DNA from 4 places in the Streptomyces sp. NPDC000345 genome. Region 4 is predicted to be linked to each of the others. Evidence: riboswitches for the same ligand, from Rfam matches in the RefSeq annotation. Region 4 holds a riboswitch; each other region holds the start of a gene.
The links. Region 4 has a riboswitch for cyclic di-AMP ahead of ACFY30_RS33395 (C40 family peptidase). Riboswitches for the same ligand answer to the same signal wherever they lie in the genome.

Region 1 (2,190 bases), on a different contig from region 4:
GTCGTCGGCGAGCTGGAAGGCGACGCCGAGCCGCTCCCCGTACTGGGTCAGCACGTCCACGACGGTCTCGTCGGCGCCCGACATCATCGCGCCGAACCGGCAGGAGACCGCCACCAGGGAGCCGGTCTTGCCGCCGAGGACGTCGAGGTAGTGCTCGACCGGGTCACGGCCGTCGACCGGGCCGGCCGTCTCCAGGATCTGGCCGGTGACCAGCCGCTCGAACGCCTCCGCCTGCACCCGCACCGCCTCCGGGCCGAGGTCGGCCAGGATGTGCGAGGCGCGCGCGAAGAGGAAGTCGCCGGTGAGGACGGCGAGCGAGTTGCCCCAGCGGGCGTTCGCGCTGGGCACCCCGCGCCGCACCGCGGCCTCGTCCATGACGTCGTCGTGGTAGAGGGTGGCCAGATGGGTGAGCTCCACCACGACGGCCGAGGGGACGATTCCCGGCGCGTAGGGGTCGCCGAAGCGTGCCGCGAGCATCACGAGCAGCGGGCGGAACCGCTTCCCGCCGGCCCGCAGCAGGTGCTGGGCCGCCTCGGTGATGAACGGCACCTCACTCTTGGTGGCCTCGAGCAAGCCTTCCTCGACAGCCGCCAGTCCGGCCTGGACATCGGCTTCCAGAGCCTGGTCCCGCACGCTCAGCCCAAACGGCTCGACGACGGTCACGAGGGGTCTCCTGTCTGCTGGTGTCTACTGGCGACTACGCGGTTTGTCGATAGGTCTCTGCGCTCACTCAAGTCAGCGTATCCGGTCATGTTTCGATCACCGCGAGCCCCCACGGTTACAGCCCGGCCGTATAAGGGTCCCCCCTCGGCATCGGCCCCTTAATAACCCGTTGAGGCTATTGCCCGATTAGCCCCTCTTGTGGATGCCGGTGAGTTGGCTCACTCCCCCGGGAAACAGGTTCCCCTCCGCCCCATTCCGATTCCTCTTCCCGCTCAAGCGAGTTGACGTTTGCAGCCACAAAGGATCAAGCACCCCATAGAGCGCAGACCAAGGTCAATAGGGCCGAACTGTGAATCCGCCACTTGTTCCGGACATGTGCTCTCGCATACGTTCCCGGCCTGTCGGGCGGACGCCGAATCCTGCCACCGCCCCGGCACCCACCGAGAACACCAGGGCAGGAGCGGGGGAACCAGGTAAGTCGCCGCACCGGGCGGACCCGGACATGTCTGTGGGCATGTTCAGGACATACCGGGACGGCTTGGGGTGAAGTCGTGTCCGCGAGGACCGGCCGGGCAGCTCCCGCCCGAACCCGACAGCTCACCTCGCAGGCGACGGAGAGGAACTTCGCCATGCCCGCTCAGCCCCGCCGCCTCGCCCGCGCGCTCGCCGTCGCCGCCACCGGCGTCACCGTGCTCGCCCTCCCGCTCTTCGGCGCGACCACCGCCTCCGCGGCGACCCCGACCGTGGCCACCGCCACCAGCCTCGGCTACGCCAACAACCTCGACGGCTGGATCCGCGCGTCGCTCCAGGTCATGGCGCAGCACGGGATCCCGGGCACCTACAACGGCATCTACCGCAACGTGCTGCGCGAGTCCTCGGGCAACCCGTCCGCCATCAACCTCTGGGACTCCAACGCTGCCGCCGGCACCCCGTCCAAGGGCCTGCTGCAGATCATCGACCCGACCTTCAACGCGTACCACGTGTCCGGCACCTCCTGGGACCCGTACGACCCGGTCGCGAACATCACCGCCTCCTGCAACTACGCGGCTGCGCGGTACGGCTCGATCGACAACGTGTTCGGCGCGTACTGAGCCGAGCCGCTAGGGACAGAGACGTTCGAGGACGACGGCGACGCCGTCGTCCTCGTTCGACGTCGTCACCTCGTCGGCGACCGCCTTGAGCTCCGGGTGGGCGTTGGCCATCGCGACACCGCGGGCGGCCCAGTCGAACATCGGGATGTCGTTGGGCATGTCCCCGAAGGCCAGGGTGTCCTCGGGCCGCAGGCCCAGGTGGTCCGCGGCCAGGGCCAGTCCGGTCGCCTTGGTGACCCCGCACGGCTGCAGCTCCACCGTGCCGGGCCCCGACATGGTGACGGTGGCGAGCGAGCCGGCCACCGCCCGGGCCGTCGCCGCCAACTCGTCGTCGGACAGGGTGGGGTGGCGCAGCAGCACCTTGCTGATCGGCTCGCACCACAGGTCGCGGCGCCGCTCGACACGCAGGGCGGGCAGGGTCGGGTGCGGCATCCGG
Region 2 (2,190 bases), on a different contig from region 4:
CGGCCCCGACCTCGACTGGCGCCGGCTCCTCCAGCACCTCCACGACGCGCGCGGCGTACGGCGGCTCATGGTCGAGGGCGGCGGCACCATCCACACCCAGCTTCTCCAGCAGGGCCTCGCCGACGAACTCCAACTCGTCCTCGCCCCGCTGTTCGTGGGCGACCCGGAGGCACCCCGGCTCTTCGGTCCCGGCGCCTACCAGGGCGGCCGGCTGCGCCTGGCCGAGACCCGGCGGATCGAGGACGTGGTGCTCATGCGCTACGAGCCCACCGCCCCCGGCACCGGCCGGCTCCCCTCCGCCGCCGACCGCCGCTGGCTGGCCCTCGCCTGTGAACTCGCCGCCCTGTGCCCGCCCTCGCGGACCGCGTTCAGCGTCGGCGCGGTGATCGTCGCCGCCGACGGGACGGAACTGGCGCGCGGCCACTCCCGCGAGGCCGGTGACCCGGTCGTCCACGCCGAGGAGGCCGCCCTGGCGAAACTCGACCCCGCCGACCCCCGCCTGGCCACGGCCACCGTCTACAGCAGCCTGGAACCCTGCGCCCGCCGCTCCTCCCGCCCGCTGCCCTGCGCCCGTCTCATCCTCGACGCGGGCGTGCGCCGGGTGGTCACCGCCTGGCAGGAGCCGGACACCTTCGTGACGGCCGCCGACGGCATCGGCCTCCTGGGTGCGGAGGGGGCCGACGTCGTCGTCCTCCCGGAGTACGCCGAGCGGGCGAAGGAGCCCAACCGGCACCTGGTGTGACGGGGGTCGCACCGGCCATGAACAATCAGCTCCGTAGATGACGTACACTGGTGTCATACCGACGCGGGGTGGAGCAGCTCGGTAGCTCGCTGGGCTCATAACCCAGAGGTCGCAGGTTCAAATCCTGTCCCCGCTACTGAAGGCTGAGGGCCGGAATCCTTTTCAGGGTTCCGGCCCTCGGTGTGTTTCCGGGATCTCCCGGTCGACGGCTGTGCGTTCGCTGTGCTTTCCGGTCAACTCGCCCGTTTTTCAACGGTCATGGCCTGAAAGGTCCAGGCCAAAAATGTAGTTGATCAAGCCGAAGAGCTTGGAAACCCGTGCCCGGGTCTATTAACGTTCGATAACGCAGCGCGGTCGTCCCAGCCGTCACAAGAGGCGGCTCCGTGCGCACGCGCCGAATCCCGCAAGGGAACCGGGGAACCACCACCTTGGGGTGAATCACGCGGAAGCCGCCGTGAACTCGCAGAGTCACGAACGGTATACGCGCGTAGGAGACCTTCCCGCTCCGAACCCGTCAGCTAACCCGGTAGGCGACGGAAGGAAAGGAGTGCGCCCGCGTGGCGTCCAACCGGCCTGCCCCAGAAGCCCCGTTCGTGCCGAGCCAGCGGTCCGCCGAGACCTACGGCTACGGCGGCTACCGCACCGACGAGGGCCCCTGGGAGGAATGGAACCCCACCGCGGAGTCCATTCGCCCGGTCCGGGGCAAGCACCGGGTCGCCAAGCAGCGCGGCGGCGGGTTCGCCCGCAGCTCCACCGTTCTCGGCGTCGGCGTCATAGCCGCCGTCAGCGCCGGCGGCATGGCCAGCGCCAACACCGGCAAGGCCCCGGTCTCCATCTCCATGCCGGACCTGCCCGGCGTGGGCTCCCTCATCTCCGACGACGACCCCGCCGAGGACGCCGCCCCGGCGCTCGCGAGCTTCGGCTCCGAGACCGCCACCGACAGCAGCCGGACCGCCGCCGACGCCGGTGAGGCGCTGCGCAGCCGGATCATGGCGCAGGCCGAGTCGCAGCAGACCCAGGTCGCCTCCAAGGCCCAGGCCGTCGCCGAGGCCGCCGCGGCCAAGGCGGAGGCGGCCGCCGTCGCCAAGGCCGAGAAGGAGGCGGAGGCCGAGGCCGCCGCCGCGAAGGAGAAGGCCGAGGAGGCCGCCAGGGAGAAGGCCGAGGCCGCGCGCCTGGCCGAACTGGCCAAGCAGTACACGCTGCCGACCTCCTCGTACACCATCACCTCGACCTTCGGTCAGGCCGGCTCCCTCTGGTCCTCCGGCTACCACACCGGCCTGGACTTCGCCGCTCCCACCGGCACGCTCATCAAGGCCGTACACAGCGGCACCATCACCGAGGCGGGCTGGGCCGGCGCCTACGGCTACCGCACCATCCTCACCCTGGACGACGGCACCGAGCTGTGGTTCTGCCACCAGTCGTCGATCAGCGTCAGCGTCGGCCAGAAG
Region 3 (2,190 bases), on a different contig from region 4:
CGCAGGTGCTCGGCACGTACTGCCTCGGCGGCACCCTCACCTCCCGCCTGGACCGCGTCCTGCGCGAGGAGAAGGGCTACACCTACGGGGTGCGCGCCTTCGGGCAGGTGCTCCGGTCCGCGCCGGACGGCTCGGGCGCCGCGATGCTGGCCATCAGCGGCTCCGTCGACACGCCGAACACCGGTCCCGCCCTGGACGACCTGTGGAAGGTGCTGCGCACCCTCGCCGCCGAGGGTCTGACGGACGCCGAGCGCGACGTCGCCGTGCAGAACCTGGTGGGCGTGGCGCCGCTGAAGTACGAGACCGCCGCGGCCGTCGCGAGCACCCTGGCCGACCAGGTCGAGCAGCATCTGCCGGACGACTACCAGGCCACGCTGTACCAGCAGCTCGCCGCGACCGGCACGGTGGAGGCCACCGCAGCGGCCGTGAGCGCCTTCCCGGTGGACCGTCTGGTGACCGTCCTCGTCGGTGACGCCGCCCGGATCGAGGAGGCCGTCGAGGCGCTCGGCATCGGCGAGGTGAAGGTCGTGCCGGCGGAGTAGCGGCGACCGGACCCGCGGCCGCCGAGGCCAACGGCACACGCGCGTACGGGCCCTGGTGGACGGCGACGGCCACCAGGGCCGCAAGATGTCCGGATTGAGGCAGAGGTTGCCTGTCTGTGCTGTGGGATGCGCTACAAAAACCCTGATCCGTTTGAGGATTGAAAGCGGCGCCGCATAGCTTCATGCGGGCTGTTCGTCAGGCAGTGCGCCGCATCCGCGGCACCGAACAGTCATCGCCGAGTCCCCGTACGGCGCGAGCCAGGGGAGCCGGGGACCCATGAAGTCCCTGGGGTGAATCGGACGCCCGCGCGAACGCGAGGGGGCCCGTAGGAGACCTTCCTGCTCCGAACCCGTCAGCTAACCCGGTAGGCGAGAAGGAAGGAAAGGACCGCTCAACTTCATGGCGTTCACCTGCGCCACCGGCAAGCACCGTCGCCCCAGCCGGATGCAGCGCACCACCGCGCGCGCGGCGAGCGTCGCGGCGCTCACCACCACCGGTGTCATGGCCACCGTCGCCTCCGCCCCGGCCTTCGCCGCCGAGCCCACGCCCGAGGAGACGGGGCTGATCCCCGTCGTCACCGCCGGCGAGTCCGTCGCCGAGCAGATCGACGACCAGGTCGCCGTGCAGAAGAAGGCCGCCTTCGAGGAGGCCGCGCGCGTGGCCGCCGCCAAGAAGGCCGCGGAGGAGCGCGAGGCACGCGTGCGTGCCGCCCGCGAGGCCGAGCGCAAGCGCCTGAACGCCTTCGTGCTGCCGATCACCGGTTCCTACGTCTCCACCGGCTACCAGGCCAGCAGCTCGCTGTGGTCCTCCGGCAGCCACACCGGCATCGACTTCCACGCCGCCAGCGGCACGCCCGTGCACGCGGTCGGCCTGGGCACGGTCGTCGAGGCGGGCTGGGGCGGGGCGTACGGCAACCAGGTCGTCATCAAGATGAACGACGGCACCTACACCCAGTACGGTCACCTGTCCTCCATCGGGGTCTCCGTGGGGCAGCAGGTCACCCCGGGGCAGCAGATCGGCCTGTCCGGCGCGACCGGCAACGTCACCGGCCCGCATCTGCACTTCGAGGCCCGCACCACGGCGGAGTACGGCTCGGACATCGACCCGGTCGCCTACCTCCGCCAGCACGGTGTGAACGTCTGACGACACACGGCGACAGATCGTCCAGCCCCGGCCCGCGTGGCCGGGGCTTTCGCCGTTTACGACCCCCCGCTGTCCAAAAAATATCCCTGGATTCCGGTCCGCCATCGGAAATTCCGGCTCATTGCAATAGAGTCACGGAACACACGTCAATCGTCGACGTTTCACGGGGATTAAGGCGGAGGTCGGTCATGCGTATTCCGGCGCACTCGGTGTGCACGGCCATCCGGGACGACATCGTCGCGGGTGTCTACGAGCGCGGCAGCCGCCTCACCGAGGAACTCCTCGCCCGCCGCTACGGAGTTTCCCGCGTCCCCGTCCGGGAGGCACTGCGCACCCTGGAGGCCGAGGGTTTCGTCGTCACCCGGCGCCACGCGGGCGCGTGCGTCGCGGAGCCGACCGAGCAGGAGGCGGCCGACCTGCTGGAGATGCGCATGCTCCTGGAGCCGCTCGGCGCCGCGCGGGCCGCCCAGCGCCGCACCGAGGCCCATCTGAAGGTGCTGCGCG
Region 4 (2,190 bases):
CCAGCATCAGCGACCGCAGATGCGGGTCGGTCACTTGGTAGGCGTCGAGAAGCAACCGCACATCGGCCGGTTTCGTACCACTGGTGCCGGTCTCTATACGGCTCACCTTGGACTGGTGCCATCCGACGAGCCGGGCCGCCTCGCCGCTCGTGAGCCCCGCCCGGGCGCGCAGACTGCGCAGCTCGGCGCCCAGCTTCCGGCGGCGCACCGCAGGGCCGTGCTGCATGAGCTCCTCCTTATTCCTGACGTGCCGTCCAGAATGTTCGACCGTGGCAGAGTTCACCGCATCGGGCGACAGATATATGCATATCCCGGTGGATCGCCACCGGGACCGGCGCGGTAATGGCAGTCTGGCGAAGAAGCACCGGTCCGGGACCGTACTCGAACCATCCGCAGCGTGTCGGACTCCGGTCCGGTGGGAAAGGGACGAGGTCGCCATGGCAGACCATCTGGAAGCATCCGTCACTCTGCCGAGCGATCCCGCCTCGGTCTCCGCCGCCCGCGGTTTCGTGGCCGGCACTCTCGGCGAGTGGGGTCTGCCGGCGGACAGCGAGGCGGCCGACACCATCCGGCTGATCGTCTCGGAACTCGCCACCAACGCCGTACAGCACACCTTCGGGCTGTCACCCACCTTCACGGTGGACCTCGTCCTCGACCGTGACGAGCGCCTGTACGTCGGCGTGACCGACAGCCACCCGCGCCTGCCCAAACGACTGCCGGCCGCCGTCCAGCAGGACAACGGCCGAGGTCTGGTGATCATTCGCTGGCTGACCGCCGAATGCGGCGGCAAGCTCAGAGTCCGCCCCACGCGCGAGGGCGGCAAGACGGTCGCGGTGGAGCTGCCCTGGACCGTCCCGGCGGAGCCGGCCGTGGAAGCCGTGGCGATCCCGCCGGCCGGCGAACTCCCGGGGCGTTGACGGCGCGTCAGGACGCCGCCACCGCCCCGGAAGGACGACGAGGGTCAGCGGACCCGGCCGTACCAGACGCTCTTGGTCCAGATCTTCTGCAGCTTCACCACGTCTCCCGTCTTGGGCGAGTGCCAGATCTTGCCCTTACCGGCGTAGATGCCGACGTGGTACACGTTCGACCCCGAGTGGAAGAACACCAGGTCGCCGGCCTTGCGGCTGGCGGCAGAGATGTGGCGGGTCTTGTTGTACTGCTGTGCCGCCGTGCGCGGCAGCGTCTTGCCCGCCTTCTTGAACGAGTACAGCGTGAGACCCGAGCAGTCGAACCTCTTCGGCCCGGTCGCCCCGTACTTGTACGGAGAGCCCTTCTTGGACGCCGCGACCTGCAGTGCCTTGGTCGCCGGTGTGGCAGCCGCCGCGTCGGAGGCGACACCGGGGATCACGATCGAGCCACCGACGGCGGCGATGGCGAAGGCAGAGGCCGTACCGGCCCTGGCCATGAGCGACGGGACACGATTGAGCGCAGTCATGCGCAACCCTTCGTCAACCGCCTGTGAAGGATGACCTGTCGGATTCGGGCTGACAAAGGTGCCCGGCCGCTCGCGCGGCTTCACCCCAAGGGTTGCTCGGTCCGGCGTCTCCCTGCGGAGGCGACGTTCCGGCGACCCGTCGTGCTTGGGTCCTCCACTCCTGCCGATGCACTTCTGTCGACCGGTCAATCCGGGCAGCGGCAGGACTCGGCGTCCGCCCGGACCGCCCCGCCGCTTGTGGCGGGGACTTGTCGTCAGACAGGGATCTTGACTCACCGTTGACCAAAAATCCCAATGGAACCGTGGATTTGTGGGGTTACTCACCACTCACCCGTTCGGGTGGACACCCTGATGGACGCTCAGGTGTCAAGGCCGCCAAAAGCCCTCCGACCTGCGGCGCTACCCCTTGTGCGGCTCCGGGAAACGGCGCTTTCGGCAACTCGCGCGCGCTCGCGAGGGGAGCCGCCGCTCCGCCGAACGGGGGTAATCCGTCTGGTGCGTTTCGGGTCCGGCCCGGACGTCGCGCTCGTGACGCGGCCGTGCCGGGCCGGACGGCCGTGGGTCAACTGTCGGAGAGCGGAGGCACCGTGACACGCGCCGTACGGCGCTCCCCGTCCAGGACGCGCAGCGCCCGCGCGAGGGTCGGCGCGGACAGCTCGCTCTCGCCCCGCTGGTGCATCAGCGCCAGCGCGTCACGCAGCTCCGCCGCCCTCGCCACCAGCGCCTGGGCGGCCCGCAGACCGCGGTACGTGTCG

Region 1: linked by a shared signal. The riboswitch ahead of ACFY30_RS03955 (transglycosylase SLT domain-containing protein) and the one ahead of ACFY30_RS33395 (C40 family peptidase) in region 4 are both predicted to bind cyclic di-AMP.
Region 2: linked by a shared signal. The riboswitch ahead of ACFY30_RS22025 (M23 family metallopeptidase) and the one ahead of ACFY30_RS33395 (C40 family peptidase) in region 4 are both predicted to bind cyclic di-AMP.
Region 3: linked by a shared signal. The riboswitch ahead of ACFY30_RS29510 (M23 family metallopeptidase) and the one ahead of ACFY30_RS33395 (C40 family peptidase) in region 4 are both predicted to bind cyclic di-AMP.

What each region holds. Positions count from the first base shown of each region.
Region 1 covers NZ_JBIAZE010000001.1:852,456-854,645, forward strand. Annotated here, with positions in the region: gene ACFY30_RS03950 (polyprenyl synthetase family protein) at 1-663, opposite strand, end outside; cyclic di-AMP (ydaO/yuaA leader) riboswitch at 1,064-1,289, shown strand; gene ACFY30_RS03955 (transglycosylase SLT domain-containing protein) at 1,293-1,754, shown strand; gene ACFY30_RS03960 (HAD family hydrolase) at 1,764-2,190, opposite strand, start outside.
Region 2 covers NZ_JBIAZE010000009.1:22,717-24,906, reverse strand. Annotated here, with positions in the region: gene ACFY30_RS22035 (dihydrofolate reductase family protein) at 1-742, shown strand, start outside; tRNA gene ACFY30_RS22030 (tRNA-Met) at 805-878, shown strand; cyclic di-AMP (ydaO/yuaA leader) riboswitch at 1,125-1,292, shown strand; gene ACFY30_RS22025 (M23 family metallopeptidase) at 1,300-2,190, shown strand, end outside.
Region 3 covers NZ_JBIAZE010000014.1:122,484-124,673, forward strand. Annotated here, with positions in the region: gene ACFY30_RS29505 (M16 family metallopeptidase) at 1-542, shown strand, start outside; cyclic di-AMP (ydaO/yuaA leader) riboswitch at 767-928, shown strand; gene ACFY30_RS29510 (M23 family metallopeptidase) at 943-1,686, shown strand; gene ACFY30_RS29515 (GntR family transcriptional regulator) at 1,875-2,190, shown strand, end outside.
Region 4 covers NZ_JBIAZE010000018.1:152,610-154,799, forward strand. Annotated here, with positions in the region: gene ACFY30_RS33385 (helix-turn-helix domain-containing protein) at 1-226, opposite strand, end outside; gene ACFY30_RS33390 (ATP-binding protein) at 438-917, shown strand; gene ACFY30_RS33395 (C40 family peptidase) at 962-1,435, opposite strand; cyclic di-AMP (ydaO/yuaA leader) riboswitch at 1,439-1,625, opposite strand; gene ACFY30_RS33400 (hypothetical protein) at 1,998-2,190, opposite strand, start outside.